Regions from separate parts of the Sinomonas atrocyanea genome, predicted to be linked through region 2. Evidence: predicted binding sites of a transcription regulator. Region 2 holds the regulator's gene; the other holds the start of a gene.
The links. Region 2 encodes LexA, which represses DNA repair genes until DNA is damaged. Its sites were predicted from a motif close to TCGAACANNTGTTCGA; they were not measured.
Positions count from the first base shown of each region.

Region 1: a site for LexA is predicted at 3,221-3,236, ahead of imuA' (DnaE2-dependent mutagenesis accessory factor ImuA'). Genes of this name have one in related genera too.

Region 1 is NZ_CP014518.1:3,333,202-3,348,420, reverse strand. Features, by position in the region: gene SA2016_RS15405 (error-prone DNA polymerase) at 1-876, opposite strand, end outside; gene SA2016_RS15400 (DNA polymerase Y family protein) at 926-2,530, opposite strand; gene imuA' (DnaE2-dependent mutagenesis accessory factor ImuA') at 2,527-3,210, opposite strand; gene SA2016_RS15390 (cystathionine beta-synthase) at 3,341-4,726, shown strand; gene SA2016_RS15385 (cystathionine gamma-synthase) at 4,738-5,904, shown strand; gene SA2016_RS15380 (cytochrome b/b6 domain-containing protein) at 6,009-6,953, shown strand; gene SA2016_RS15375 (sensor histidine kinase) at 7,010-8,545, shown strand; gene SA2016_RS15370 (response regulator) at 8,542-9,243, shown strand; gene SA2016_RS15365 (MOSC domain-containing protein) at 9,282-9,935, shown strand; gene SA2016_RS15360 (DEAD/DEAH box helicase) at 10,256-12,295, shown strand; tRNA gene SA2016_RS15355 (tRNA-Thr) at 12,473-12,544, shown strand; tRNA gene SA2016_RS15350 (tRNA-Met) at 12,607-12,680, shown strand; gene SA2016_RS15345 (acyltransferase family protein) at 12,827-13,933, shown strand; gene SA2016_RS15340 (ROK family protein) at 13,998-15,173, opposite strand.
Region 2 is NZ_CP014518.1:1,813,129-1,828,347, forward strand. Features, by position in the region: gene miaA (tRNA (adenosine(37)-N6)-dimethylallyltransferase MiaA) at 1-134, shown strand, start outside; gene dapF (diaminopimelate epimerase) at 145-1,086, shown strand; gene SA2016_RS08365 (DUF488 domain-containing protein) at 1,096-1,638, opposite strand; gene SA2016_RS08370 (class I SAM-dependent methyltransferase) at 1,650-2,261, opposite strand; gene hflX (GTPase HflX) at 2,592-4,199, shown strand; gene SA2016_RS08380 (ATP-dependent DNA helicase) at 4,192-6,276, shown strand; gene lexA (transcriptional repressor LexA) at 6,285-6,992, opposite strand; gene SA2016_RS08390 (LysM peptidoglycan-binding domain-containing protein) at 7,346-7,717, shown strand; gene SA2016_RS08395 (histidinol-phosphate transaminase) at 7,810-8,931, shown strand; gene hisB (imidazoleglycerol-phosphate dehydratase HisB) at 8,979-9,611, shown strand; gene hisH (imidazole glycerol phosphate synthase subunit HisH) at 9,695-10,366, shown strand; gene SA2016_RS21755 (CG2302 family histidine operon protein) at 10,370-10,528, shown strand; gene priA (bifunctional 1-(5-phosphoribosyl)-5-((5-phosphoribosylamino)methylideneamino)imidazole-4-carboxamide isomerase/phosphoribosylanthranilate isomerase PriA) at 10,559-11,299, shown strand; gene SA2016_RS08415 (SseB family protein) at 11,300-12,190, shown strand; gene SA2016_RS08420 (MFS transporter) at 12,236-13,546, shown strand; partial or broken gene SA2016_RS08425 (DUF1844 domain-containing protein) at 13,566-13,954, opposite strand; gene infC (translation initiation factor IF-3) at 14,303-15,219, shown strand, end outside.

The DNA of each region.
Region 1 (15,219 bases), 1.5 Mb from region 2:
CAGGCGGGCGGCGAGGGCGGCGAGGACGTCGTTGTGGTCGGTGTCGAGCGGGCTGCCCTGGTCGTAGAGCTCCACGGCGACCCCGTCGTGGCCGAACAGCTCCACGAGCGTCCGGACGGCGCGCTCGGCGGCCGCCTCCCCGTGGTCGACGAGGGCCCTGCGGACCACGCCCTTGCGGCACCCGCTGAGTACCACGCAGTGCCCGCGCAGGCGCTCGGCGAGGTCTTCGAGGACGAACACGGGCCGGCCCTTCTCCGCCTCCCGGGCGAGCTGCCCGGCGGTGATGGCCCCGGCCAGCCGGTGGTACCCCTCCTCACCGCGGGCCAGGACGAGCAGGTGCTCGCCCTCCGGGTCAGGCCGCCCGTTCTGCGGGGCGGACAGGCCCAGCGAGAGCTCGGCGCCGAACACGGTGGCCAGCCCGTAGGCCTCGGCGGCCTCGGCGAGGCGCACCGCCCCGTAGAAGCCGTCGTGGTCCGTGATGGCGATCGCGGACAGGCCCAGCCGCACGGCCTCCTCCACGAGCTCCTCCGGCGAGGATGCCCCGTCGAGGAAGCTGTAGTGCGAGTGGACGTGCAGCTCCGCGTAGGGCACGGCCGCGGGCGAGCCGACCGACGACGGCGACCGGCCGCCGTCGTGCGCGCCCGCAGCCTGGGCGTCGGTTCCGTCCCCGCCCCCGGCGCGGGGTCCGCCGGAGAGCGCGGGGAGGGGGATGTAGGGGCCGCGCTTGCGGGACCAGGCCGGGCTGTCCCCGCCGTCGTGCTCGACCGGGGCCCGGCCGGCTCCGGTGCGTCCGCGGAGCTCGTCCGCGGTGACCTCCTTGCCGTCGAGGATGTCGTGGAGCTGCCGCCAGGGGATCGGCGGATTGGTCCACCCCATCGGTTCCTCCCTCAGTTCTCAGTCGTCGCCGGCTCTGGTCGTACCGGCCTCAGTCGTACCGGGCCTCGGCCCACCATCGGCCGTCCTCGCCCAGCAGCAGCCAGGCCTCTCCCTCGCTGTCGAGGATCTGGAAGCGTTCCGCCCGCCGGCTCCCTTCCACGTCCCACCACCTCTCGCGCAGCGGCCAGGGCCCTGCCCAGCTGCGCACAGCGCGCCGGGCCGTGCCCGGGTCCGGGGAGAACCAGGCCGGCGCGGAGGCGAGGTGCCCGCGGTCGTCCACCTCGAGGGGGCGCGCATCGTCGCCGAACAGCGCGACGGGCAGGGGTTCGGGGAAGACCGTGGCGGGCAGGGGCGGCGGGACGGCCCCCGGCCACGGCCGGGAGGCGAGGTCCGAGGTCCCGGCCGGGGCCTCCTCGCCCCAGGGCACGAGAAGGCAGCGCTCTGCCAGGAGCCGGCCGCCGGCCGCGGCCGGCTGCAGCACCGATCCGTGCCCCAGCATCGTCTGGAGGCGGTGCAGGCCGTGGTCGAGCCGCTCGTCCACGCCGCCGAACAGCGTCTGGGTGCGCCGCCCGAGGAGGTCCACCCGCTCCGGGGCCAGGCGGATCTGGACCACCGGGGCCGCCAGCGCCTCGCCCGTGGAGCGCCACGGGGTGCGGTGCCGGGCCGCGCCCTCGGGGCCGCCGGACTGCAGCTGCCAGCGGACCCGGTCGACCGCGTCGCCGGGCCCGAACTGGTGCGGGTGCCCCCACGAGCGCTCGGAGCGGCCCCCGGCGTCGTCGGTGATCTGCACCCGCAGCTGCGTGCAGGCGAGCCCCGCGCGCACGAGCCCGGCGACGAGGTCCTCGGCGACCGGGCGGAGGGCGAACGCGATCTGGTCGATGCGCTCGAGCCCGGGCTCGAAGTCCGCCGAGCGGTCGAGCGGCTCCGGCGGGACCCGGGGCAGGACGGGCCGGGGGTCCCGGCCCCGTGCCCGGGCATGGGCGGCGAGGCCCTCGGCGCCGAATCGGGAGCGGACCTCGGCGGCGGGCAGCGCCGCGAAGTCCTCGAGGGTGCGCAGGCCCAGCCGCGTCAGGAGGGAGGCGATCTTCGCATCGCCGAGGGCCGCGACGGGCAGGGGCGCGAGGAACCGGGCCGAGGCGCCCGGCTCCACGATCCGCAGGGGAGAGAGCTCCTGGGTGCCCCGCGCGGCCTGTTCCGCGGCGAAGACCGAGTCCGCGATCCCCGCCCGGGCCTCGAGCCCCAGCCGGGAGACGGCCTCGAGGGCGGCGCCCCCGGCACCCTGCTCGCTGCCGTAGTAGCGGGCCGCGCCCGGTGCCCTGAGGGCGCACAGGCCGGGGCGGAGCACCTGCACGCCCGGGACGGCGGTCTCGAGGGCCCGCACCACGGGTTCGAACTCCCGGGCCGAGCGCTCCGGGTCCGCGGGAACCTTGACGAGCTCGGGGCAGCGCGCCTGCGCCTCGCGCACCCGCAGGCCCCGGGCCACGCCGGCGGCCCGCGCCGGGGCGGAGCACACGGACACGAGGCCCTTCTCGATCACGGCCGCCGCGGCCTGGTCCGGCACCTCCCCGGCCAGGTGCGCGGCCACGAGGGGCCAGTCCGGGAACCACAGCACGAGCGCCCGGGGCGGCTGGGCAGGGCCCGTTGCCGAGCTCACGGCCGGCTCCCCGCTCCCTGGCGGGGGACGCGGACCGGGAGGGCCAAGGTCTCGGGGGAGGCGAGGTCCACGGTCGCGGTGCGGACGCGCCCGCGGTGGTTCGCCCGGAGCTCCACGAGGTGGCGCGCCAGATGCCCGTGGCCCCGGCCGAGGCCCTCCCAGCTGGACCCCGTCAGGCTCAGCGTGGCCTCGCTCTGGGGCCAGGGGCCCAGGACCAGCAGCACGCCGGACCGCTCGCGCAGCCGCGAGGCGAGCCGGGAGGCCTCGCCGGCCCGCGCCGCCGAGGGCGGGCGGACCAGGACCAGCGGCAGCACGTCGACGAGGGCCCCGACCGTGGCGAGCCAGTCTGCCCCCGGGTCCGGCACGAGCACGAGGCGGTCGAGGGCGATCCCGAACCCGGCGGCCGCCTCCGCGCCGAAGTCCGGGATCCCGGCCACGCCGCACCACTGCCCCTCGGCGGACGGGGCGGCCAGCAGGGCCATCGCGACGGAGAGGTGGGTGTCGAGGGAGTAGGCGGCCCCGCCGCGGAGCCCCGCGGGGAACAGGGGTGCCAGGCACGGGAGCACGGGGTGCGAGCCCTGGCGGTTCCGCCGGCCCTGCAGGGTGTGGATGCGTTCCTGGAGCTCGCGCAGCTGCCCCGCGGCGGCCGCCGCGGGATCGGAGCTGAGGGCGAGGGACATGCTCCAATTCTCGAAAACATGTTCGAATAAGTCAATCGGGAAAGGAGCGCCGTTCGAAACTCCGGGCTGTGCGTGAACCCCCGAGTCGCCCGCCTCTGCGCGTCCGGGCCCAGAGGCTACAGTGGGGGTCGTGAAGTACGCCAAGTCCGTCGTCGAACTCATCGGGCACACGCCCCTCGTCCAGCTGAACAAGGTCACCGAAGGCATCAAGGCGACGGTCCTGGTCAAACTCGAGTACCTCAACCCCGGCGGCTCCATCAAGGACCGCATCGCGCTGAAGATGATCGAGCAGGCGGAGGCGGACGGCAAGCTCGGCCCCGGCGGCACCATCGTCGAGCCCACGAGCGGCAACACCGGCGTGGGCCTCGCCCTGGTGGGCCAGCAGAAGGGCTACCGGTGCATCTTCGTGGTCCCGGACAAGGTCGGCGAGGAGAAGCGCGCCGTGCTCGCGGCCTACGGCGCCGAGGTCGTCGTCACCCCGACCGCCGTCCCGCCGGACTCCCCGCAGTCCTACTACGGCGTCTCCGACCGGCTCGTCAGCGAGATCCCCGGCGCGTTCAAGCCGGACCAGTTCTCCAACCCGGGGGCCCCGGCCAGCCACTACGAGACCACCGGCCCGGAGATCTGGGCCGACACCGACGGCAGGATCACGCACGTGGTCATCGGCGCCGGCACCGGCGGCACCATCACCGGCACCGGCCGGTACCTCAAGGAGGTCTCCCGGGACCGGCCTGCCTCCGAGGGCGGCCAGGTCAAGGTCATCGGCGCGGACCCCGAGGGCTCCGTCTACTCCGGCGGCACCGGCCGGCCGTACTTCGTCGAGGGCGTCGGCGAGGACATGTGGCCGGGGAACTATGACAAGTCCGTCCCGGACGAGGTCCTGGCCGTCAGCGACGCCGAGTCCTTCGCCATGACGCGCCGGCTCGCCCGCGAGGAGGGCCTCCTCGTCGGCGGCTCCTCCGGCATGGCCGTGGCCGCCGCCCTGCGTGTGGCGAAGGACCTGCCCGAGGACGCGGTCGTCGTCGTCGTCCTGCCCGACTCCGGGCGCGGCTACCTCGCCAAGATCTTCAACGACGACTGGATGCGCTCCTACGGCTTCCTCCCGGGCCAGGACGAGAAGACGGTCGGAGACCTGCTCAAGGGCAAGGACGGCCGCCTCCCGGACCTCGTCCACACCCACCCCAACGAGACGGTCCGCGACGTCATCGACATCATGACCGAGTACGGCGTGGGCCACCTGCCGGTCCTCTCGACCGAGCCCCCGGTGGTCATGGGCGAAGTGCTCGGCGCCGTGGACGAGCGCTCGCTGTCCGCCAAGCTGTTCCGCGGCGAGGCGATGCTCACCGACAAGATCTCCGAGCACATGGGCCCGCGGCTGCCCGTCATCGGCTCCCTCGAGGGCCAGGCGGAGCTGCGCAAGATGCTCAGCGAGGACGACGCCGTCATGGTCACCTTCGTCGGTGCGCCCGTCGGCATCCTCACCCGCCACGACCTCCTGGCCAACCTCAACAAGTAAGGGAGACCCCCATGCCTGAGCAGGGCGAGAAGACCACCGGATTCAACACGCGGGCCGTCCACGCCGGCCAGGAGTTCGAGCCGCGGACGGGCGCCGTCGTCCCACCGCTGCACTTCTCCTCCACCTATGCCCAGGACGGGATCGGCGGCCTGCGCTCCGGCTACGAGTACGGCCGCGGCGGCAACCCGACCCGGGACGCGCTGCAGGAGCAGCTCGCGGCACTCGAGGGCGGCTCCCACGCCTACTCCTTCGGCTCGGGCCTGGCCGCCGAGGACGCCCTCATCCGCGCCCTGTGCTCGCCGGGGGACAGGATCGTGCTCGGCAACGACGCCTACGGCGGCACCTACCGCCTCATCTCCCGGGTCCTCGCCCCGTGGGGGATCGCCAACAAGCCCGTCGACATGTCGGACCTCGACGGCGTGCGCGCCGCCGTCGCCGAGGGCGGCGCCCGCCTCGTGTGGGTCGAGACCCCCTCGAACCCGATGATGAAGGTCACCGACATCGCCGCCCTCGCCGAGCTCGCGCACGACGCCGGGGCCCTCCTTGTCGTCGACAACACCTTCGCGTCCCCGTACCTGCAGAACCCCCTCGCCCTCGGCGCGGACGTGGTCGTCCACTCGACCACCAAGTACATCGGCGGGCACTCGGACGTGGTCGGCGGGGCCGTCGTCGTCAACGACGGCGAGCTCGCGGAGAAGATCGGCTTCGTCCAGTTCGCGGTCGGCGCCGTCTCCGGCCCCATGGACGCCTTCCTCACCACCCGCGGCCTCAAGACGCTCGGGGTGCGCATGGAGCGCCATTCGGACAACGCGCAGAAGATCGCCGAATGGCTCGTGGGCCGCCCGGGCATCGAGCGGGTGCTCTACCCGGGCCTGCCCGAGCACCCGGGCCACGAGCTCGCGGCGAGGCAGATGCGCCGGTTCGGCGGCATGGTCTCGGTGCAGTTCGCGGGCGGCGAGGCCGCGGCGCGCACGGTCGCCGAGTCCACGCGGCTGTTCACGCTCGCCGAGAGCCTCGGCGGCATCGAGTCGCTCATGAACTACCCGTCCGAGATGACGCACGCATCCGTCAAGGGCACCGAGCTGGCCGTCCCGGTCAACCTCCTGCGCCTCTCCGTCGGCATCGAGGACGTCGAGGACCTCATCGCCGACCTGGACGCGGCGATCTCGCGGCTCTGACCCGCCCCGCCCGCCTGTTCGGTCCTCTCACCCGCCCTCCTTTCCTCACCCGCCCTCCTTTCCTCACCCTCCCTCCCACCCTTTACTCTCCAAGGACTCCTTCCATGCCGCAGACCTCACCTGCGAAGTCCGGGTTCACCCGGGCGCCGTGGTTCCGGCCGACGGCGGTCGGCGTCGGCGCCGTCGTCGTGCTCGCGATCGTCGTGCTCGGCGCGAAGTGGCTGCGCAGCACCGCGGCGGTCTCGCAGTTCATCGCGACCTATCCCGGCCACGCCCCGCTGCCCAGCTGGGCCCCCGACGGGCTGCCCGCGTGGCTGAACGTGCTGCACTTCCTGAACATGATGTTCCTGACGCTGATCGTGCGCACGGGCCTGCAGGTCCGCTTCACGACCCGGCCGCAGGGCTACTGGAAGCGCAGCAACAAGGGGTTCTTCAAGACCAAGGGCCAGCCCAAGAAGATCAGCCTCGACCTGTGGCTCCACCTGTGCCTGGACGCCCTGTGGGTGCTGAACGGGATCGTGTTCTTCGTGCTCATGTTCGCCACCGGCCACTGGGTGCGCCTCGTGCCGACCTCGTGGGACGTCTTCCCGCACGCGGTGTCCGCGGCCCTGCAGTACGCCTCGCTCGACTGGCCGCTCGAGGACGGCTGGGTCAACTACAACGCGCTCCAGCAGCTGACCTACTTCGCGGTCGTGTTCATCGCCGCACCGCTCGCGATCCTCACGGGCCTGCGCATGTCCGCCGTGTGGCCCACGAACGCCAAGGCCCCCCGCCTCAACAAGGCCTACCCCATGGAGTGGGCCCGCGCCGTGCACTTCCCGGTCATGGGCTTCTTCGTGGTCTTCGTGATCGTCCACGTGGTGCTCGTGCTCACCACCGGGGCGCTGAAGAACCTCAATCACATGTTCGCCGCGCACGACGGCGGGGACTGGCTCGGGTTCATCTTCTTCGCCATCGGCGTGCTCCTCATCGCCGGCCTCTGGCTCCTCGCGCGGCCGCTGTTCCTGCGGCCGGTGGCCTCGCTCATGGGCACGGTGACCCGGAACTGACCCGGAACCCCCCCGGGCAGGCGGGCACCTGCCGGGCCGCCTGCCACAATGGCCGCATGAGCCAGCGGATCCCGTTCCTCCCGGCGCCCGAGCACCGGCTCCGGCTCGCGGAGCTCGGCGTCCTCGACCGCCGGCGCACCCTGCTCGGGCTCGTCCTTGCCGTGCTCCTGCCCGCGCTGGTCCAGCTCGCAGCCACCCCGCTGCTCGCGGACGGCCGGGGCGGGCGCGCGGTCGCGACCGTCGAGCTCCTGCAGCTGCTCGCCGCGGTCCTCGTCGCCCTCGTGGGCGGGCTGTGGCCCGCGGTCATCGCGGCCGTGGCGGGGAGCCTCCTGCTCAACTGGTTCACCGCCGAACCCGTGGGCAGCCTGAGCGTGGCGCACCCGGAGGCCGTCGTCGGCCTCCTCGTCTTCCTCGCCGTCGCGTGCGCGGTGGCCCTCGCCGTGGGCGCCGCGACGCGCCGTTACGAGCAGGCCACGCGCGCGGCAGCGGAGGCGGACGCCATGACCGAGCTCGCCCTCGGCATCCTCGGCTCGACCGGCGGGATGGAGGAGTTCCTCGAGCGGGTCCGCTCGACCTTGGGCCTGCGCGCCGTCACGCTGCTCGCCCGGCGCCCCGCGGACGGCCCCGCTGCCGCATCCGGGCAGGCCGCCGGCTGGGACGTGCTCGCCACCGCGGGGGAGGCGCCCCCGGTCTCGCACGCCGCGGCGGACGACGCCGTGGCCCCCGACGGCTACTACACCCTCCTCGCCGCGGGGCATCCGCTGGACGACGGCGAGCGGCGCACCCTCCAGGCCTTCGGCGTGTACCTCGTCGCGATGCGCGAGCGCGCCCAGCTGGCCCGCAGCCGGGAGGCCAACCGTCGCCTCGAGGAGGGCAACACGATCCGCACCGCGATCCTCCAGGCCGTCTCCCACGACCTGCGCACCCCGCTGGCCGGGATCAAGCTCAGCGTGAGCAGCCTGCGCCAGGCCTCCGTCGAGTTCACCCCGGAGGAGGAGGCCGAGCTCCTGGGCACCATCGAGGACTACACGGACCGCCTCTCCCACGTGGTCGGGAACCTGCTGGACATGTCCCGCATCTCCGCCGACACCGTCCGCCCGCTCCTGCGCCCGGTCACCTGGCGCGAGGTCCTGCCCCGGGGGCTCGCGGGCCAGGACCGCGTGGCCGACCTCATCCCCGCCAACGCGCCGGCGGTCGACGCCGACCCGGTGCTGCTCGAGCGGGCCGTGGCCAACCTCGTCGAGAACGCCCTGCGGTACGCCCCGGGGGCCGCCGTCGAGCTCACCGCACGCAGCGGCATGCAGGACGAGCGCGGCCGCCCCTGCGGGGTGCTCCGGGTCGTGGACCACGGCGCCGGCATCCCGCCCGAGGACCTCCTCGTCGTGTTCCGACCGTTCCAGCGACTCGGCGACGTCACGGCCCAGGGGGGCGTGGGGCTCGGCCTCGCCGTCGCCAAGGGCTTCGTGGAGGCGATGGGCGGGCGCATCGAGGCCGAGGAGACGCCCGGGGGAGGGCTCACCATGTCCGTCTCCCTCCCGCTCTCCCAAGGCGTGCGGGCTCCGGGGGCCGGGGCGCCGGGGATGGCCGCATGAGCCAGGCGCCCCAGGCCCCCGGCCGCACCACGGTCCTCATCGTCGAGGACGAGGCGCGGTTCGCCCGGGCCCTGCAGATCAACCTCCGGGTCCACGGGTACGAGGCCGTCACGGCGCCCACGGGCGAGGACGCCCTCGAGATCGCCGCCGAGCGCAGCGTGGACATCGTGGTGCTGGACCTCGGCCTGCCCGGCATCGACGGGATCGAGGTGATCCGGCGGCTGCGGGGCTGGACGGACCTGCCCATCATCGTCCTCTCCGCCCGGCACGGCTCCGAGGACAAGGTCGAGGCCCTCGACGCCGGCGCGGACGACTACGTGACCAAGCCGTTCGGGCTCGAGGAGCTGCTGGCGCGGCTGCGGGCTGCCGCCCGCCGGGGGGCCCGGAGCGGCGAGGCGCCCCGCCTGCAGACCGGCGACCTGAGCGTGGACCTCGCCGCGCGGCGCGTGGTCGTCAGGGGCGCCGACGTCCGCCTCACGCCCACCGAGTGGAACATCCTCGCCCTCCTCGTGCGGCGCGCGGGGCAGCTCGTGACCCAGCGGGAGATCCTCACGCAGGTGTGGGGCCCCGCGTACGCGAAGGAGACCCAGTACCTGCGCGTGTACCTGGCCCAGCTGCGGCGCAAGCTCGAGGAGGATGCCGCCCACCCCCGGCACCTGCACACCGAGGCCGGCATGGGCTACCGCTTCGATCCGTGAGCGCTCCCGCGCGGGGCGCCGCGGGTACGCTGGTGGCCATGAAGACCGCCCGCGTCGTCGCCGTCTGCCGAGTCCACCAGCTGCTCGCCGATGCCGGCTCTGTGGGGGTGACGGGGATCGACAAACGGCCGGTCGAGGGACCGGTGCGGATCCGGCGCCTCGGCCTGCGCGGGGACGTCCAGGCCGACCGCGCGAACCACGGCGGCGAGGACAAGGCCGTGTACGCCTATTCGGAGGACGACGCCGCGCTCTGGGCGCGCGAGCTCGGCCGCGAGATCCCGCCCGGGCTCTTCGGGGAAAACCTCCGCGTCGAGGGGATCACCGCGAGCAACGCCGTGATCGGCGAACGCTGGCGCTTCTCCTCGGGAGCGCTGCTCGAGGTGACGATGCCTCGCATCCCGTGCGCGACCTTCGCCCGGCGCATGGGCGAGGACGGCTGGGTCTCGTGGTTCACCCGCGCGGGACTCTCCGGGGCCTACCTGAGGGTCCTCACGTCCGGGGACGTCGAGGCGGGCTCCCAGTTCGGGATCGAGCACGTGCCCGACCACGGGGTGCGCGTCGGCGCCTGGCTCGCGGACCCGACCGCGGAGATGGCCGAGGCACTCCTCGACGCCGAGGCCGACGGCGGGCTGCGCCTCGCCCCGGCGCTGCGGAAGTACGTGGTGGCTGCCGTGGAGCGCGACGGCGAGTAGGGCCGGGACCCGACTGTGCCCGACCTCACGGCGCCCTGGCCGCCCGAGGTGAGGGCCGGCGTCGTGCGTCCTGTATGATGGATGCATCCCCCACTTTCCGGAATTCCCTTCTCCTGCCCAATTCTTGAGGCAGGACTGGTGCGTGTTGGGGCCCGCGGAGCGGGCAATTGCATAGGGGAGTCCGGCTGAAGCAAACGCTGTACGGGTGCATGTGGTGCCGAATGCAGCGTAGGAGCCCTGCCTGGGATTGAGAGAGCGCCGGGCCTGAGTAACTGACCGACGACGAGCCTCCCCAGGCTCCCCACTGCGAGGACACACGCATGCCTGAAACCATCGAGACCCCCGTGATCACCGACGCCGAGGTCACCCCGACGGACGCCGAGATCACCCCCGAGACCCGCGAGGTCACCCCGACGGACGCCGAGATCACCGCGGACGACGCCGAGACCACCGCGGACGACGCCGCGCCCTCCTCCGAGGACGACGGCACCCCCCGCTTCACCGACCTCGGCATCGACGGCCGCGTCCTCGCGGCCCTCGCCGACGTCGGCTACGAGAAGCCGTCCCCCATCCAGGCGGCGACGATCCCGCTCCTGCTCGAGGGACGCGACGTCGTGGGCCTGGCCCAGACCGGCACCGGCAAGACCGCCGCGTTCGCCGTCCCCGCGCTCTCGCGCCTCGCCGAGCTGCACGACCTCAACGGCCCCTCCCGCGCCACCCAGGCGCTCGTGCTCGCCCCGACCCGCGAGCTCGCGCTCCAGGTGGCCGAGGCCTTCACCTCCTACGCCAAGCACCTCGAGGACTTCACCGTCCTGCCGGTCTACGGCGGCTCGGCCTACGGCCCCCAGCTCGCGGGCCTCCGCCGCGGCGCCCAGGTCGTGGTCGGCACCCCCGGCCGCGTGATCGACCACATCGAGAAGGGGTCCCTGGACCTCTCCGAGCTGCAGTACCTCGTCCTGGACGAGGCCGACGAGATGCTCCGGATGGGCTTCGCGGAGGACGTCGAGCGCATCTTCCAGGAGACCCCGGACGGCCGCCAGGTGGCGCTGTTCTCGGCGACCATGCCCTCGCAGATCCGCCGCATGTCGAAGCAGTACCTCAACATGCCGGAAGAGGTCACGGTCAAGTCCCAGACCACCACTGGGAAGAACATCCGCCAGCGCTACGTCCAGGTCATGGGCGCGCACAAGCTCGATGCCCTCACCCGCATCCTCGAGGTCGAGGAGTTCGACGGCGTCATCGCGTTCGTCCGCACGAAGATGGCCACCGAGGACCTCGCCGAGAAGCTCAAGGCCCGGGGCTTCCAGGCCGCCGCGATCAACGGCGACATCGCCCAGGCCCAGCGCGAGCGCACGGTCGAGGCGCTGCGCGAGGGCAAGATCGACATCCTCGTCGCCACCGACGTCGCCGCCCGCGGGCTCGACGTCGAGCGCATCAGCCACGTCGTGAACTACGACATCCCGCACGACACCGAGAGCTACGTGCACCGGATCGGCCGCACCGGCCGCGCCGGCCGCAAGGGTGACGCGATCCTGTTCATGACCCCGCGCGAGAAGTACCTCCTGCGGGCCATCGAGAAGGCCACGCGCCAGGCGGTCGAGCAGATGCACCTGCCCACGGCCGAGACGGTCAACTCGCTGCGCATGAGCAAGTTCGCCGACCGGATCACCGAGACGCTCGAGTCCGAGGACGTCTCGATGTTCCGCGACCTCATCGCCTCCTACGAGAACGAGCACGAGGTGCCGGCGGCGGAGATCGCTGCCGCGCTCGCGGTCATGGTGCAGGGTGACACCCCGTTCTTCGTCAAGGAGCTCCCCTCCACTCCCGAGTTCCAGAAGCGCGACCGCAACAAGGACGGCTTCGGCTCCCGCGGCCCGTCCCGGTCGGTGACCGAGGGCAACGCGACGTACCGCATCGCCGTCGGCCGCCGCCAGCGCGTCATGCCGGGCTCGATCGTGGGCGCACTCGCGAACGAGGGCGGCTTCCACTCGAGCCAGATCGGCGGGATCGACATCCGGGCGGACCACTCCCTCGTGGAGCTGCCTGCGGAGCTCTCCTCCGATCAGTGGAAGGCCCTGTCCAAGACCCGGATCGGCGGCGAGCTCATCAAGCTCGAGCTCGACTCGGGCCGCCGCCCCACCGGTGACCGCGGCGGCGACCGTGGTGGCGAGCGTGGCGGCTTCCGCGGCCGCAGCGACCGCGGCGACCGTGGCGGCGACCGCGGGTTCGGCGGCCGTCCGGACCGTGGTGGCCGCAGCGGCGGACGCGACCGCGACGACCGCGGGTATGCCGGCCGCGGCGGCTTCGGCGACCGCAAGCCGCGCCACGGCAAGGACAGCGGCCGCAGCCGCGCCTGGTGATCCACAGCGCCTGATGGACGAGCCCGTCCCCGGAGACCCGGGGGCGGGCTCGTCCCCTTTTCCCGGTCCGCGTTCCCGGTCCGGGGCCGGCCGCGGCGGCCGCCCGAGCGGGGGGAGCGGGGCGGGCCCAGCCGATTTGGTGGGGCCGCCGCTCTTCCGGTAAAGTATCTGTCTGTTGCCCCCCTAGCTCAGTGGTAGAGCGCCATCTTGGTAAGATGGAGGTCACGGGATCGATTCCCGTGGGGGGCTCTCGCAAGGAGGGTCCGCGTCAACCGGTGTTGGCCGGATGGCGCGGCCTTTTTCCTTGTCGTGGCGGTGTAGCTCAGCTGGTTAGAGCGCACGACTCATAATCGTGAGGTCCCGGGATCGAGTCCCGGCACCGCTACAGCAGGACCCCCGGGAGACCGGGGGTCCTTTTTCCTGTCCGGGCGGCCCGATCCTGATTCCTCCCGCGGCCCTCTGGGTAAGCATCCTCAAAATGGTCCCAAGGCAATTCCGCTACACTCTCTCGGACCCGAACGAGAGGAAAGCATGACGGCAACAGCCACTGTCAGTTCAGCAGCGCCGGCCCGGCCCCGCGCGGGGGGCCTGGGCCATGTGCCGGCGCTCGACGGCATCCGCGCCCTCGCCATCATCCTGGTCGTGGTCTACCACGCCGTCATGCCGGTGCACTTCGGCGGTGCCGGTGGCGTGGACATCTTCTTCGCCCTCTCCGGCTTCCTGATCACCACCCTGCTCCTCGAGGAGCACGACGCGCACGGGGGCATCTCGCTGCGCCGCTTCTACCTCAGGCGCGTCATCCGGCTGTACCCGCCGCTGCTGATCATGCTGGCCGTGGTCTTCGTGCCGATTGCCGTCCTCATGGGCACCGGCAATGCCGCCTGGGGCTCGCTCATGGCGCTCTTCTACCTCATGCCGGTCGGCGCCGAGACGGGCGCCGACAGCCTCTCGGCCTATGCCCACACCTGGACGCTCGGGCTCGAGGAGTGGTTCTACTTCGTCTGGCCGCTCGCGCTCGTGCTCCTCGTGAAGGGCGCCCGGACGGTGCACGGCCAGCGCCGGCGGCGTGCCATCGCCGTCGCGGGTGCCGCGGCCGTCGGCCTCGGGACGTGGGCGCTCGTGCTCGAGGCCACCACGGGCCACATGTCCTTCATCCTCCGCGCCAGCGGCCTGTTCGCGGGCTGCGCGCTGGCCCTCGTCCTCCACGGCTCCGACCTCCGGGCGCGTGCCTGGCACGGCCTGCTCGGCGTGGCCCTCATCGGGTTCTCCGTGGTCCACTCCTCGATCGTGCCGCTCTCCATCATCCACACCCTCGCGGCGGCAGCCGGAACGCTGCTGCTCATCGTCGCGATCGTGCGCGGGGGCGACGGGCCCCTGCAGCGCCTCCTGTCGCTGCGCCCGCTGACCTACGTGGGCCGCATCAGCTACGAGATCTACCTCTGGCACTACCCCGTCCTGTGCGTGCTCGGCGTGCTCGCCCACTCGCAGTTCCTCGAGGTCGGAGCGATCGCGGGGCCGCTCTCGTTCGTGCTGGCGGCCGGTGCGCACGCCGCGACCAAGCCGCTCGTGACGTGGCTTAGGGCCCGCACCGCCACCTGGGCTCCCCGCGCCGCCGTGCCCTCAGGGGCGCCGGCCTGAGGCGGCAGGCCGCCTCGGGACGGCCTGCCGCCTGCGGCAGGCGGGCCGCCCCCGGGTCTGCCCGCTAGGGGAGCTCGATCGCCAGGGCGCGGTCGGCCACGTCGTCGAGCGCCCGGCGCACCGCGCCGAGGGCCACCGCGTCGCCCCCGAGAGCGGACACCTCGACGCGCGGGGGCGTGTCCGTCAGGCGCGGGAGCTCCTGGCGGATTCCCGGCAGCAGGGCCGCGGCCGCGCCCGCCACCGCGCCGCCCAGGACCACGAGCTCTGGATTCAGGAGCGTGCCCAGCACCGCGACGACGCGGCTCATGTGCTCCGCGAGGCGGGCCAGGACGCCCAAGGCGCCCGGGTCGCCGTCGCGCGCCGCTTCGAAGACCGCCTCCGCGGTGACCTCCGCCGGCGCGAGGCCCGCAAGGCCGCCCGCAGCCGCCTCCGCACCCCACGCCCGGGCGAGCTGCCCGATGCCGTGGGGCCCCGCGGCGCCCTCGACGAGGCGCAGGAAGGACAGCTCGCCGGCGCCGCCGTGGCGGCCCCGCAGGAGCCGCCCCGATTCGAGCAGTCCCGCGCCCAGACGCTCCCCGGCGAGCACGACGGCGACGTCGTCCACCCCCTGCGCCGCACCGCGCCACTGCTCGGCCAGGGCCGCGAGGTTCGCGTCGTTCTCGAGGATCACGGGCCACCCGTGGCGCGCCCGCAGGCCCTCGGCGAGGCCCACATCGAACTGCTCCCAGAAGTCCCGGGGGGTCGCGATCCGGCCGTCCCTGTCCACGGGTGCGGCGACGCCCGCGGCTGCCGCGAGCACCCTTCCAGGCCGCGTGCCGGCCGCGGCGAGGGCGGCGAGCGCGGTGGCGCTCACGGTGTCCACGCGCCCTGCGGCGCCCGCCCCGGGGAAGGCCCCGCTGGCCGAGCCGAGGGTGCGGCCGCGGAGGTCGGCCACGAGCGCGGTCGTCTTCCCGGCGCCCATGTCGAGCCCGAGGACCACTCCGGCGTCGGCGCGGAAGGCAAAGGTCCGCGGCGGGCGCCCTCGGCCGGCCTCGGCCCGCTCGGGGTCGAGGCCGATGGCCCAGCCCCTGCGCACGAGGTCGTCGCCGACGGCGATCACGGTCGCCCGGCTCAGCCCCGTGGCATCCACGAGCTCCGTGGCGGTGAGGCCCGCTTCCGGGGCCTCCCTCAGCCGCCGCAGGACTGCCTCGGCATTCGCGAGCCGCACCACGTGCGGCCCTGCCGCAGGTCCCTTCCGCATCCGCTTGACCTCCCGCTCGCCCCGGCCGAATAATGGACTCCGGCAT
Region 2 (15,219 bases):
ACCCGCGCGTGCACTGGCTGGACGCGCAGGCCCCGGACCTGATCGAGCAGGCGCTCGCCGTGGTCCGGGAGGCCGACTCCTCATCGGTGGCGGCTTCACCGCCCCAACCCGAGGCCCGCGGCGCGGCCCGGTAGGCTTGAGGGCATGACCGTTCCGACGACCTCGGTACCCCACGTCCTCGCAGCCCTGGCGGGCCTGCCCTTCGCCAAGGGGCACGGCACCGGCAATGACTTCGTGCTCGTCGCCGACCCCGACGGAGCACTGCACCTCGGCGAGGCAGAGGCCGCGGCGCTCTGCGACCGGCACCAGGGCCTCGGCGCCGATGGCCTCATCCGCGCCATCCGCTCGCGCCGCCTGCCCGAAGGCGAGGCACTCCTTGCCGAGGAGCCTGGCGCGGAATGGTTCATGGACTACCGCAACGCGGACGGGTCCCTCTCGGAGATGTGCGGCAACGGGGTGCGGGTCTTCGTCGCCTTCCTGCTCGATGCCGGCCTCGTCGAGCTCGCGCCCGGCGAGGTGCTGCCCATCGGCACGCGGGCCGGGGTGAAGCGGGTCGAGCGGCGCGAGGACGGCTTCGCTGTGGACATGGGCCCCTGGACGTTCATCCACCCGGAGCACGCCGCCGCCGAGGCGAGCGATGCGACCGTCACCGCCGCCGGCCTCGACGTCGCCCGGCCCGGGCTGAGCGTGAGCATGGGCAATCCGCACACCGTGGTGGCGCTCGCCGAATCGAGCGAGCTCGCAGGACTCGGCCTCCACACGGCCCCGCTCGTCGACCCCGTGCCGCCGCACGGGACGAACGTCGAGTTCGTCGTGCCCTCGGACCCGCTCGTGTCCGCCGGCGTGGGCAGCATCACCATGCGCGTGCACGAGCGCGGAGTCGGCGAGACCCAGTCCTGCGGGACCGGGGCCTGCGCGGCCGCGGTCGCGATCCGGTACTGGGCCGGGGCCGGTGCCCCGGACCGGTGGGCCGTCGGCGTCCCCGGCGGCACGGTGGGGGTCTCCTTCGTGCCGGGCCCCGACGGCCGCGAGCACGTCGAGCTCTCGGGCCCCGCGGTCATCGTGGCGCACGGAACCCTCGGCTGAGCCCAGCGCTCAGCCGGCACCCGTCCCGTCCGGCGGCGGGTAGGTGATCCGCCCGTCCGCGTCGACGCGGGCGAAGGGCGTGAGCTGCGCGCGCTCCTGGGAGGTGGGCGAGATGAGGTGCACCACCTCGACGCCGGCCACGAGGAGAGCGTCGGTGATGAGCCTGCGGTGGCAGCGCCACGGCACTGCCTCGCTGCACATGATGGCGGGGATGCCCTCCTCGGCCAGTCCGACGAGTTCGGTGAGCCCCTCGTGGAAGTCGCTGCCGGCCATGTAGTCGGCATAGTCGCGGAAGCCCTTCACCCGCCACCCGCCGTTCGGAGTCGGCGTGCCCGCAGGCGTGTGCCGGCGGCCGCCCAGGGCCGGCAGCCACCGGTAGCCGAGCCCCGTGGGGAGCCCCTCGCGGAGGGCGTCCTGGTTCCACTGGGGATGCTTCCTCGACGCCGGGAACGAGCGCACGTCCACCAGCTCCGTCACCCCGTGGGGGCGCAGCATCGCCACGAGCTCGGAGAGCTGGCGGGTCGAGTGGCCGATGGTGAAGACCTTCGTCATGGGCCGGACCCCTAGCGGCGGCGGGTGAGGCGCAGCACGCGGAAGCCCTTCGACGTGGCCGGCCGCGCGACGTCGTACGCGTCACCGAGCTCCTCGGCGAGCCACCGCGCGAGCGAGTCCGCCCCGAGGTTCTTCTGCACCACGAGCCACGCCTCGCCGCCCACCTCGAGCCGCGGCAGCCAGGTGAGCAGCAGCTCGTGCAGCGCGGCCTTGCCGATGCGGATGGGCGGGTTGGACCAGATGGTCGAGAAGCGGATGTCGGGGTCGACGTCGCCGGGGAGCTCGGCCGCCACATTGGCGAGCCCGAGCAGGCTGGCATTCTCGGCGGTGAGGGACAGGCTGCGTGTGTTGACGTCGACCGCGTGGACGCGGGCCGCGGGGGAGCGCAGGGCCAGGGTGAGCGCGATCGGCCCCCAGCCGCAGCCGATGTCGAGCAGGTGGCCCTCGGGGGCCGGGTCGGGCGCCTCGGCCAGGAGCACCGCGGTGCCCTTGTCGATGCCGTCCGGGCTGAAGATGCCAGCCGAGGTCCGCAGCGTCACCTCGCGCCCCTCGAGGACCACGGCGAGCGGCCGGCGCACGTCCGGGATGTCGGGGTCGGCGTTGAAGTAGTGTGCCTGGTCCATGGGAATCGAGCCTAGTGCGAATCCGACGGGGGCGTGAGCCGCGCACGGGCAGTGCCCCGCGGGCGGCCCCCAGCATCCGGTATACTTGATTCATGCGCCTGTTCAAGTGACCCGATGACACCTCCCGCTGCCCTCCCCTGAGGTGCGCAGCCGGGGTTTCCGGGCCTTCCCCGAGCCGATGGACCATTCCGGCCGGACCACGAACAGAGACCACCAAGGAGCACCGTGCTGCCCGAGCACCCTCTGGGCGCTTTTCCACAGCCCACCCCGCCTCGCAGTGGCGCCGCCGCGCGCCCGCACTATTCTGGAACTGCATCCTCGAAGGAGACCATGACCGACGAACAGCACACCACGGGATCGTCCCGTGCGGCAGGGGGCAGCGACGCGCCCCAGGACCTCAGCCCGGCCGACATCCAGGCGGTGATTGACAGGATCCTCGCGAAGGAGGAGGCTGCAACCGCCAAGGGCTCCCGGGCCGACCAGCGCTCGGAGCGCCCCCGGGGCGCGCTCGGCGACGGCCGTGCGCTGGCCATCTCCGACGTCGAGACTGAGCACGGAGACTACGACGGCGACCAGCAGGACCTCGCCGAGCGGCGCGCCCTGCGCCGCGTGGCGGGCCTGTCCACCGAGCTCGAGGACATCACCGAGGTCGAGTACCGGCAGCTGCGCCTCGAGCGCGTCGTGCTCGCCGGCCTCTGGTCCGAGGGCACGCTCGAGGACGCGGAGAACTCCCTTCGCGAGCTCGCCGCGCTGGCCGAGACCGCGGGGTCCGAGGTGCTCGACGGCGTGGTCCAGCGCCGCCAGAAGCCGGACGCGGGGACCTTCCTCGGTTCGGGCAAGGCGCTCGAGCTGCGCGACATCGTCGCGGCGACCGGGGCCGACACCGTGGTCGTGGACTCGGAGCTCTCCCCGTCCCAGCGGCGTGGGCTCGAGGACATCGTCAAGGTCAAGGTCATCGACCGGACCGCGCTCATCCTCGACATCTTCGCCCAGCACGCGAAGAGCCGCGAGGGCAAGGCCCAGGTCGAGCTGGCCCAGCTCGAATACCTGCTCCCGCGCCTGCGCGGCTGGGGCGAGTCGATGTCCCGGCAGGCCGGCGGCCGCGTCGGCGCCGCGGGCGGCGGCATCGGCTCCCGCGGCCCCGGCGAGACCAAGATCGAGCTCGACCGGCGGCGCATCCGCACCCGCATGGCCAAGCTGCGCCGCGAGATCGCCGGCATGAAGCCGGCCCGCGAGACCAAGCGGGCCAACCGCAAGCGCAACGAGGTCCCCTCGGTCGCGATCGCCGGCTACACCAACGCCGGCAAGTCCTCGCTGCTCAACCGCCTCACGGACGCGGGCGTGCTCGTGCAGAACGCGCTGTTCGCGACCCTCGACCCGACCGTGCGCCGGGCCGAGACTCCGGACGGCCTGCCGTACACGCTCGCGGACACCGTCGGGTTCGTCCGCTCGCTGCCCACGCAGCTCGTGGAGGCCTTCCGCTCGACCCTCGAGGAGGTCGCGGACGCCGACCTGATCCTGCACGTGGTGGACGCGTCGCATCCGGATCCCGAGGGCCAGATCGCCGCCGTGCGCGCCGTCCTCGCCGACGTCGACGCCCGGAAGGTCCCCGAGATCATCGTCCTGAACAAGGCCGATGCGGCGGACCCGTTCGTCCTCGAGCGGCTCCGCCAGCGCGAGCCCCGCCACGTCGTGGTCTCGGCCCGGACGGGGCAGGGCATCGCGGAGCTCAAGGAGGCCATCAGCGACGCGATCCCGCGCCCCGACGTGGCCCTGACGATCCTCGTGCCCTACAGCCGCGGCGACATCCTCAACCGGCTGCACACCTCGAGCGCGGAGATCCGCTCGCTCGAGCACGTCGAGTCGGGCACGCGCGTCGAGGTCGTGGTCCGGGAGGAGTTCGCGGCGGAGCTGGAGCCGTTCGTCGTCCATGACTGATCCCCACCGCACCGCAGCGCACGACGGCGGGGGCGCGCCCGCCGTCGTGCGCCCACCGTCCGCCGGCGCGGCAGACGAGCGCGAGGCGCTCGGCCTCCTGGACGCGGCGGTCGCCGCGATGGGCGGCCAGCAGCGCGACGGCCAGCACGAGATGGCCAGGCAGGTCGCCCGGGCGATCGCCGACGGCCAGCACCTCCTTGTCCAGGCCGGCACCGGCACCGGCAAGTCGCTCGCGTACCTCGTGCCGCTCATCGCGCATGCGCAGGCGAGCGACCGCCCGGCAGTGGTGGCCACCGCGACGCTCGCGCTCCAGGCGCAGATCGTGGGCCGCGACCTGCCGCGCCTGCTCGAGGCGGTCACGCCCCACCTGGACCGGCCGGTGGACGTGGCCCTGGTCAAGGGCCGCTCCAACTACCTGTGCCGGCACAAGCTCGAGGGCGGGTTCCCGACCGACGAGCCGGCCGAGGGCCAGCTGTTCTCCCTCGGCGAGGACGCGGTGCCCCACCCGGGCGCCGGGCCCACGAGCCAGCTCGGCCGCGAGGTGCAGCGGCTGCGCGAGTGGTCCGAGGAGACCGAGACCGGGGACCGCGACGACCTCGTCCCCGGCGTCACCGACCGTGCCTGGCGGCAGGTCTCCGTGACCGCCCTTGAGTGCCTCGGCGCGCAGAAGTGCCCCTTCGCCGCCGAATGCTTCAGCGAGCTCGCCCGCCAGCGCGGGGCCGAGGCCGACATCGTCGTGACCAACCACGCGATGCTCGCCATCAACGCCTTCGAGGGCCTCAATGTCCTCCCGGAATATGACGTGGTGGTCGTCGACGAGGCCCACGAGCTCGCCGACCGGGTGACCGGCGCCGTGAGCGCCCAGCTCTCCGGGCAGATGATCCAGGCGGCCGCCTCGAGCGCGCGCCGGCACTGCGCCATCTCGGTCGAGGCGCTCCAGGGCGCCGCCACCGCCCTGGAGCTCTCGCTCACCTCCGCACCTACCGGCCTCCTGGCGCGCGGCCTGAACGAGGAGCAGGCGCAGAACGTCGCGCTCGTCCGGGACGCGTGCCGCGTGGCCCTCTCCGACTCGAAGCCTGGGGAGTCGCAGTCGGCCGACGGCGCCCGGCAGGTCGCCCGGTCGCGGCTCATGGCCGTGCTGGAGGTCTGCGAGCGGCTCCTCGATGCCGAGGCCAACCGCGAAGTCGTCTGGGTCACCCGCCTGGGCGCCCCGGACCCCGTCACGGGCTACTCCACGCCGGACGACGACGCACCGGCCATGCTCCACATCGCGCCGCTGAGCATCGGCGGCAGGCTCCGCGACGGGCTCTTCGACGGGCACACCGTGGTGCTCACGAGCGCGACGCTCGCGATCGGCTCCGCCTTCGAGCCCACCGCGGGCGCCCTCGGCCTCCTGGGGCCCGGCGCGCCCACCTGGACCGGCGTGGACGTCGGCTCCCCGTTCGACTACCCGAAGCAGGGCATGCTCTACGTCGCCCGGCACCTGCCCAAGCCCGGCCGCGGCGTCTCGCCCGAGGCGCTCGACGAGCTCGAGGCACTCCTTGCCGCCTCGCGCGGCGGGGCGCTGTGCCTGTTCTCCTCGCGGCGCGCGGCCGAGGAGGCCGCCGACGAGCTGCGGTCGCGGCTGGAGACCACGATCCTGTGCCAGGGCGAGTCGTCCATGAGCGCGCTCGTGAAGCAGTTCGCGGCGGAGCCGGACACCTGCCTGTTCGGGACCATGTCCCTCTGGCAGGGGGTCGACGTGCCGGGGCAGTCGTGCCGGCTCGTCGTGATCGACCGGATCCCGTTCCCGCGCCCGGACGACCCGCTCATGTCCGCCCGCTCCCGGGCCGTCGCCCAGGCCGGGGGCAACGGCTTCATGAGCGTCTCCGCGACCCACGCGGCGGTGCGCCTCGCCCAGGGCGCCGGGCGGCTCATCCGCACGACCGCGGACCGCGGGGTCGTGGCCGTGCTCGACTCGCGCCTCGCCACCGAGCGCTACGGCGCCTTCCTGCGCGGGGCACTGCCGCCGCTGTGGGGCACCACGGACCGCCGCGTGGTGCTGGACGCGCTCGGGAGGCTCGCGCAGGCGGGCTGAGGCTGCGCTCAGACGGAGCGCAGCACCGAGACGACCTTGCCCATGACCGTCGCCTCGTCGCCCAGGATGGGCTCGTACCTGGTGTTCTGGGGCAGGAGCCAGGTGTGGCCGTCACGCTGCCGGAACGTCTTGACCGTGGCCTCGTCGTCGAGCAGGGCGGCGACGATGTCGCCGTTCTCGGCGCTGTTCTGCCGCCTGACGACGACCCAGTCTCCGTCGCAGATGGCCGCATCGATCATCGAGTCGCCCTTGACGCGGAGCATGAACAGCTCCCCGTAGCCCACGAGCTGGCGGGGGAGCGGCATGACGTCCTCGACCGCCTGGTCGGCGAGGATCGGGCCACCGGCGGCGATGCGGCCGACGAGCGGGACCATGGCCGTGTCCGCTGCGGACGCCATGGTCTCCAGCGTGGCCCCGCCGGCGCCGAGCAGCGCCGCGGCGCCCTCGCCGCTAACGCTGAGCTCGCCCTCGTCGAGGGTGAGCGGCATCAGGACCTCCATGGCGCGCGGACGCTTCGGGTCGCGCCGCAGGTAGCCGAGCTTCTCCAGCTGCGACAGCTGGTGCGTGACGCTCGAGAGGCTAGCGAGCCCGACCGTGTCGCCGATCTCGCGCATCGAGGGCGGGTACCCCTTGAGCTGTACCGAGCGCTGGATCGTCTCGAGGATCCTCTTCTGGCGCGCCGTCAGCCCTTTTGCCGCCTTCGTCCGTGGTGCCATGCCGTCCCTGTCCCTTCGCCGCCCGCGCCTCCGCGCGGTCTGTACCGGCTCGGGACCAGAACTGTCGGACCCCCTCCGCACCATGTCTCCATGGCCTTGAGAGGGAGCAGCCGGTCCGAAGGTTCGGGCCCGTGCCCCGTGCTGCTCCCACCGTAGGACAGTTGTGTGCACCTTTCAAACACATGTTCGAGCGAGTCTGGACATTGTTCGTGGACAGGTGCTAGGAAGGAACCAAGAAGTTCGAAGATGCATTCGAAGAAACTGCACCTCCGAGTCCCGCTCCTGCGCTGGAGCTTCGAAGAATCGAAGCCCGCCGCGCCGCCGGACCCGGGAGGTGCAGGGGAAGGCAGACCATGGCACACGCGATCCATCTCGGCCCCCTCGCGGCACCCCGCGCGGCACGGACCTCCCGCACGCCGCTGCGCCTGACGCGGCGGGGACGCATCGTCCTCGTCGTCGTCCCGCTGTTCCTGGCAACGCTCGCGATGCTCATCGCATGGGCGGCCCTCACGGTGCCGGCCCAGGCGGGCGCGGCGCCCCTCACCGGCCCGGGGGCCACCGTGACCGTGACGGTGCAGCCGGGGGAGTCCCTGTGGACGATCGCCGCCCGGCGCGTGCCGAACCAGGATCCGCGGGTCACCGTCAGTCAGATCCAGGACCTCAACGGCCTCACCGGCGTCCGGGTGCTCCCCGGCGAACAGATCCTCGTCCCGGTCCTCAAGTAGCCGCAAGGCGGCTCCGGTGCCGGGCGTCACGAACGCCCTGTCCTGCCGCCTCCGAATGGGGTGCGCCGAGGGCGCTGGCGTAGGCTGGAGCAGTGGACGACCAGCTTCAGCGACTCAACCGGCTCCCTCTCCGCGATGACCTCCGCGGCCAGCATCCGTACGGCGCGCCGCAGATCGATGTCCCCATCCAGCTCAACGTCAACGAGAACACCCACGGCGTCCCGCAGGACGTCCAGGACGCCATCGTGGAGGCCGTCCGCGGAGTCGTCGGGGGCCTGAACCGGTATCCGGACCGTGAGTTCACGCGGCTGCGGGAGTCCCTTGCCGAGTACCTCGGGCACGGCCTCGCCCCGGAGCAGCTCTGGGCCGCCAACGGGTCGAACGAGGTGCTGCAGCAGATCCTCCAGGCCTTCGGCGGCCCGGGGCGATCGGCCCTCGGCTTCCCTCCCACCTACTCGATGTACCCGCTGCTCGCCGCCGGGACCGGCACCGCGTACCTGAAGGGCACCCGCCAGGAGGACTTCGAGCTCACCGCAGCCTCGGCCGCGCGCCAGGTGCGCGAGCTCGCCCCGAACATCGTCTTCCTGTGCTCGCCCAACAACCCGACCGGGACGGCTCTCGGCCTCGACGTGGTCGAGGCCGTCTACGAGGCGGGCGAGGCGAGCCAGGCCATTGTCATCGTCGACGAGGCGTACGCCGAGTTCGCCCAGCTCGGCACGCACAGCGCCCTCACGCTGCTGCCCGGCCGCCCCCGGCTGATCGTGACGCGCACCATGAGCAAGGCCTTCGCCCTCGCCGGCGCACGCCTGGGCTACCTCGCCGCCGCCCCCGAGGTCATCGACGCGCTGCGCCTTGTCCGCCTCCCGTACCACCTCTCCGCCGTCACCCAGGCCACGGCGCTCGCCGCGCTCGAGCACCGGGCCTCCCTCATGGCCGAGGTCGAGGAGATCAAGCACCAGCGGGACCGCATCGTGAAGGAACTGGCGCGCATGGGCCTCACCCCGGCGTCCTCGGACTCGAACTTCGTCTTCTTCACAGGTCTCGGCGACCCGCAGAAGATCTGGCACGGCCTGCTCGAGGCGGGCGTGATCGTGCGCGACGTCGGGATCCCCGGGAGCCTGCGGGTCACCGCGGGCACCGAGCGCGAGACGAGCGCGTTCCTGACGCGGCTCGAGGAGCTCCTCGCCGCGGACGGCCGCCTGCCCGCCGCCTAGAATAAAAGAAGCACCCCCGCAGACGCCTGATCGAAGGACACACACCCATGAGTACCGAGCTGCAGACCGCGCCCGTGACCCAGCGGACCGCGCGGATGGAGCGCACCACGAGCGAGTCCTCGGTCCTCGTCGACATCAACCTCGACGGCACCGGCCGCTCCGACATCTCCAGCAGCGTCCCGTTCTACGACCACATGCTCACGGCCCTGTCCAAGCATTCGCTGATCGACCTGACCGTGAAGGCGACCGGGGACACGCATATCGACGTCCACCACACCGTCGAGGACATTGCGATCACGTTCGGCGAGGTCCTCAAGCAGGCGCTCGGCAACAAGGCCGGCATCCGCCGCTTCGGCGAGGCCTCGGTGCCGCTCGACGAGGCGCTCGCGCACGCGGTCGTGGACGTCTCGGGGCGCCCCTACCTCGTCCACAGCGGGGAGCCGGCAGGCCAGGAGTACCACCTCATCGGCGGCCACTTCACCGGCTCGCTCACGCGCCACGTGTTCGAGGCCATCACCCTGCACGCCGGGATCTGCCTGCACATGAACGTCCTCGCGGGCCGCGACCCCCACCACATCGTCGAGGCCCAGTTCAAGGCCTTCGCCCGGGCCCTGCGCGCCGCCGTCGAGCCGGACCCGCGCATCGGCGACGCCATCCCGTCCACGAAGGGGGCCCTGTGACCGCGGCGCCCGACGCCCTTCCCACCGCCCCCGAGGGCACCCCGGGCGCGGTCGTCGTCGACCCGAGGCACGCCGCGGAGAAGGTGCCGGACCCGCACGGCCGGCCCACCGTCGTCGTGCTCGACTACGGATCGGGGAACGTCCGCTCCGCGGTCCGCGCCCTCGAGCGCGCCGGAGCGGCCGTAACCCTGAGCTCGAAGGCCGAGGACGCGCTCGCGGCGGACGGCCTCGTCGTGCCCGGGGTCGGGGCCTTCGCGACCGTCATGAAGGAGCTCGCCGCGGTCGACGGACTGCGGATCATCGGCCGCCGCGTCGCCGGGGGACGGCCCGTCCTCGCCATCTGCGTCGGCCTGCAGGTCATGTTCGAGCGCGGCATCGAGCACGGCGTCGAGGCCGAGGGCCTCGGCGAGTGGCCCGGCACGGTCGAGCTCCTCCCCGCCGACGTCGTCCCGCACATGGGCTGGAACACCGTCACCGTCCCCGAGGGCTCGAAGCTCTTCGCCGGGGTCGAGCACGAGCGCTTCTACTTCGTGCACTCCTACGGGGTGCAGTCGTGGGACTTCGAGGTGGCCCAGCCGCGCATGGCGCCCCCGCTCGTGACGTGGAGCGAGCACGGCGCGCCGTTCATCGCCGCGGTCGAGAACGGCCCCCTGTGCGCCACCCAGTTCCACCCCGAGAAGTCGGGCGACGCCGGGGCCCGGCTCCTGCGCAACTGGGTCGAGTCGCTCACCAAGCCCGCTGCCGGGGCGTCCTGACGCATGTGGTCCGTGCTGCTGTTCGGCCTCGCGGGGCTGCTCGTCGGTGGTGCCGTCTCGTTCCGCCGCCAAGGACTGCCCAACTGGACTTGGATCGCCTTCGGGGCGCTCGCCGCAGCCGCCCTCGTGGCGGCCTACCTGCTGACCCTGCCGGCCGCGTGAGCCGGCGGAGACGACACTGAGGGAGACACCATGACCGACCAGGCCCCCGTCCTCGAACTGCTGCCCGCCGTCGACATCGTCGACGGCCAGGCCGTCCGGCTCGTCCAGGGCGAGGCCGGCAGCGAGACCGGCTACGGCTCGCCGCTCGATGCAGCCCACGCGTGGCAGGACGCCGGCGCCGAGTGGGTCCACCTCGTGGACCTCGACGCGGCGTTCGGCCGCGGCGACAACCGGGCGCTCATCGCCGAGGTCGTGCGCGGCCTCTCGCTCAAGGTCGAGCTCTCCGGCGGCCTGCGCGACGACGCCTCCCTCGAGGCGGCGCTCGAGCTCGGGGTGGCCCGGGTGAACCTCGGCACGGCGGCGATCGAGGACCCCGAGTGGACGGCCAAGGCCATCGCCCGCCACGGCGAGCGGATCGCCGTCGGCCTCGACGTGCGCGGCACGACCCTCGCCGGCCGCGGCTGGACCAAGGAGGGCGGGAACCTCTGGGACGTGCTCGCCCAGCTCGAGGACGCCGGGTGTGCCCGCTACGTCGTCACCGACGTCACCAAGGACGGCACCCTCCGCGGGCCCAACGTCGAGCTCCTGCAGCAGATGTGCGCCCGCACGGACAAGCCCGTCGTGGCCTCCGGCGGCATCTCCAGCCTCGAGGACCTCCGCACCCTGCGGACCCTCGTGCCCCTCGGCGTCGAGGGCGCGATCGTGGGCAAGGCCCTCTACTCCGGCCAGTTCACGCTGCCGGAGGCGCTCGACGTCGCCGGGCGGCGCTGAATGGCCGGGGCGCACGACGACGGCCCGTCGCCTTCGACGGAACGCCGCCTTCCCGGGCACATCGCCGCGGCGCTCGCCCGCGCCGGCCGCCCAGCCGACTCCGCCGGCCAGCCCTGGGACGGGCGCGACCTGAGCGGCGACGGCAACCCCCTCCACCAGTTCGACGCCGACGAGGGCCGCCCGGACCCGGCCGTGGCCGCCGCGGTCGCCGACCTCGTCGCGGGCACCGGGAGCGAGGCCGGCGTCCACCGCGCCCTCGCCGGAGCGCGCGTGTTCGTCGCCGTGGTGGCCAGCCTGGCCGAGGGAGGCCTCGGCGAGCACGGCTTCGCCGAGGACAAGGAGGCGGACATGGCCCTCGTGACGGTCGCCGCCCCGGACGGCCGCAAGGCGCTGCCGGTCTTCACCTCCGTCGAACGCCTCGAGGCGTGGCACCGGGACGCGCGCCCGGTCGCCGTGTTCGCTCCCCGCGCCGCGCTCTCCGCCGTCTCCGAAGGCGCCGAGCTGCTGGTGCTCGACCCGGGCGCTGACGTCACCCTCGTGCTGCGGCGCCCCGCGGTCTGGGCGCTCGCCCAGCAGAAGGAATGGACCCCCTCGTACGCGGACCCTTCCCTCGTGGACGAGGTCGAGAAGGCCGCTGAAGGGCTCGCCCCGGTGCGCGGCATCGCGATCTCCCCGGGCGCAGGGGTGGCGTCGAGGGATGCGGCGGGGCGCATCGTCGCGGGCGGCGGCGCGGGGCCGGAGCTGCGCCTCACGGTCTCCCTCGCGCCGGGTTTGCCAGCGGAGGCGGTGCGTGAGACGGTGTCAGAGCTGAACGGCAGGCTCGCCGTCAGCACCCGCTTCGCGGAAGCCGTCGACTCCATCGAGGTCAAGGTCCGCGCCGCGGACGGCTGAGTTCCGCCCTGCCACCGCCGGGCGGTGCGCACGGAAGAGGAACCCATGGACTTCGCCCAGTACGGGCACCTGTGGCGCCGGAAAGAGGTCCGGCGCCTGCTGCTCGTGGCGATGGTCGCGCGGCTCCCGCACTCCGCCGCCGGCGTGCTCCTGACCCTGCACGTCGTCCAGACCCTCGGCCTCGGGTACGCGGCCGCGGGCGCCGTGGCGGCGGTACTGACGATCGGGATCGCCCTCGGTGCCCCGTGGAGGGGCCGCAGGGTCGACACGGTGGGACTGCGGCCCGCGCTCATCCCCTCCATCGTGGCGGAGGCGGTCGTGTGGGGCGTCGCCCCGCACCTGGACTACCCATGGCTGCTCGTCGCGGCACTCGTGGGCGGCCTCTTCGCTCTGCCGGTCTTCTCGGTGGTGCGCCAGTCCCTCGGCGTCATGACCCACGCGGGGCAGCGCCGCACCGCCTTCGCCCTGGACTCGATCTGCACCGAGGTCACCTTCATGGTGGGCCCCGCCCTGGCCGCCTTCGTCGCCGTCGACGTCTCCACGGTCTGGGGCCTCATGGGGGTCGGCGCCTCGGCAGCGTTGGCAGGCCTCGCCCTGCTGTGGTTCAACCCGCCCACCCGCACGGGGCAGCCCGGAGCGGTTCCGGTCACCGACGCTGACGGCGCGGAGCTCGTCGAGGTGGCCTCCGGGCCGGAGTCGGCAGAGTCTCCCGCGCCCACCGAGGTCGCTGCCGGCCAGGCGGACGGAGCGTCGGGCCTGCGGCGCCTCCTCGGCCGGGTTCCCGGCGGTCCCGCCTGGGCCGGCGTGGCGGTCATCGTGGTGATGGCGGTCGCGTTCGGCGCAGGGATGGTCCTCTCCGGCACCGATGTGGGGATCGTCGCGATCCTGCGCGAGCATGGCGAAGGGGGCCAGCTCGGCGTCGTGTTCTTCTTCTGGTGCTTCGCCTCCCTCGTCGGAGGCCTGCTCTATGGGGCGATGCACCGGCCCATCTCGCCACTGGTCCTGCTCATGGCCATGAGCGTGCTGACCATCCCGATGGGCCTGGCCCACGACACGCTGACCCTCAGCCTGCTCTCGGTGCTGCCCGGGCTCCTGTGCGCACCGACGCTCTCGGCCGCCTCGGAGCGGGTCGCCGAGCTCGTCCCGGAGCGCCGCCGCGGCGAAGCGATGGGCTGGTACGGGTCCGCGCTCACCGCGGGGACCGCGCTCGGATCGCCGCTGACGGGCACCATGATCGACACGGTGGGCCCGTGGTCCGGCTTCGTGGGCATCGGCGCCGCGGGGACCCTCCTGTGCCTGGGCGGCATCGTCGCGCAGAGCGCACGACGGCGCCGCTCGCCGCAGTCGGTCGGCTGACCGCGGCGAGCGCCCGTCGCTAGTTGACCGGGCCCGTGTACTTCTCGCCCGGGCCCTTGCCCGGCTCGTCCTGGATCACGGACGCCTCGCGGAAGGCGAGCTGGAGGGAGCGGAGCCCGTCGCGCAACGGCCCGGCGTGCTGCGAGCCGATCTCGGGGCGGCCGCGGTCACGAGCCCCGCGAGCGCGGTGATGAGCTTGCGGGCCTCGTCGAGGTCCTTCAGCTCGGCCGCGTCCGCACCGTCGGCCAGCCCGCACTTGACGGCGGCCGCGCTCATGAGGTGGACCGCCGTCGTCGTGATGACCTCCACGGCCGCGACCTCCGCGATGTCACGCACCCGGGCATCCACGTCCGGGGTGCCGGCGGGGTCCGCGTCGAAGCTGTGGCGGTGGGCGCCATCGGAGGGCATGGGGGCATTGGGGGTGGTGCTGCTCATGCTGATAAGCTTGGCACAGACCGACTGGATGTCGTTATTCACGCGTGAGCCGTTCGACAGCCCGGCCAGCACCCCCACAGGGCGCTGGTGAGGGTTTTCGTGCGCCTACCCTGTATACTTGACTGACAGTTTGCAAGCGGAGATCACCTCCCACCTGTCGGCGTCCGGGCCTCGCGGCCGGAAAGCTGCCGGGTACTCAGGTTGGCCGGCCCGGCGTACGTCGGGCCGAGCAGGCTCGCCCCGACGGGGAGGGCGCCATCCGAGGCCTCCGATTGCACCGGCAATCGGGGGCCTTCCTTGTTGCCGGGGCACTTCCGTCACATGTACAGGAGCTTGAACATTAGCGATCCACGCATCAATGAGCGAATCCGCGTTCCCGAGGTTCGCCTCGTAGGCCCTGCGGGCGAGCAGGTGGGCATCGTACGCATCGAAGATGCGCTGCGACTGGCTACGGAGTCAGACCTCGACCTCGTCGAGGTGGCGCCCCAGGCCAAGCCACCGGTATGCAAGCTGATGGACTTCGGCAAGTACAAGTACGAGGCTGCGGTCAAGGCACGCGAGGCGCGGAAGAACCAGACGAACACCGTTCTGAAGGAGATCCGGTTCCGCCTCAAGATCGACAAGCACGACTACGAGACCAAGAAGGGCCACGCGCTCCGCTTCCTCGGTGCCGGCGACAAGGTCAAGGCCATGATCCAGTTCCGCGGCCGCGAGCAGCAGCGCCCCGAGATGGGCATCCGGCTGCTCCAGCGGTTCGCGGAGGACGTCGCCGAGGTCGGTTCGATCGAGTCGTCGCCCCGCATCGACGGCCGCAACATGGTCATGGTGATCGGCCCCCTGAAGAACAAGGCGGAGGCGAAGGCGGAGGCCCGCCGTGCAGCGCAGCGCGCTGCCGACAAGGCCAAGGCCGAGGAAGCGAAGTCCGCCTCGGTCACCGCCGGGCAGGCGCCGCTGACCCAGTCGCTGGGCGACGCGATCCCCGCCGAGTTCCTCCAGGCCGCCCAGGCCCGCGAGAACGCGGAGCCGGAGGCAGCCCCCGCCGCAGCGGAGGCTCCCGAGGAGTCCGTGGCCCAGGCAGCGGAGCCCGCCGAGGCGCCGCAGGCTGAAGCCCCCAAGGCTGAGGCCCCGAAGGCTGAGGCTCCGAAGGCCGAGGCCCCGAAGGCTGAGGCTCCGAAGGCCGAGGCCCCGAAGGCCGAGGCTCCGAAGGCTGAAGCCCCCAAGGCTGAGGCGCCCAAGGC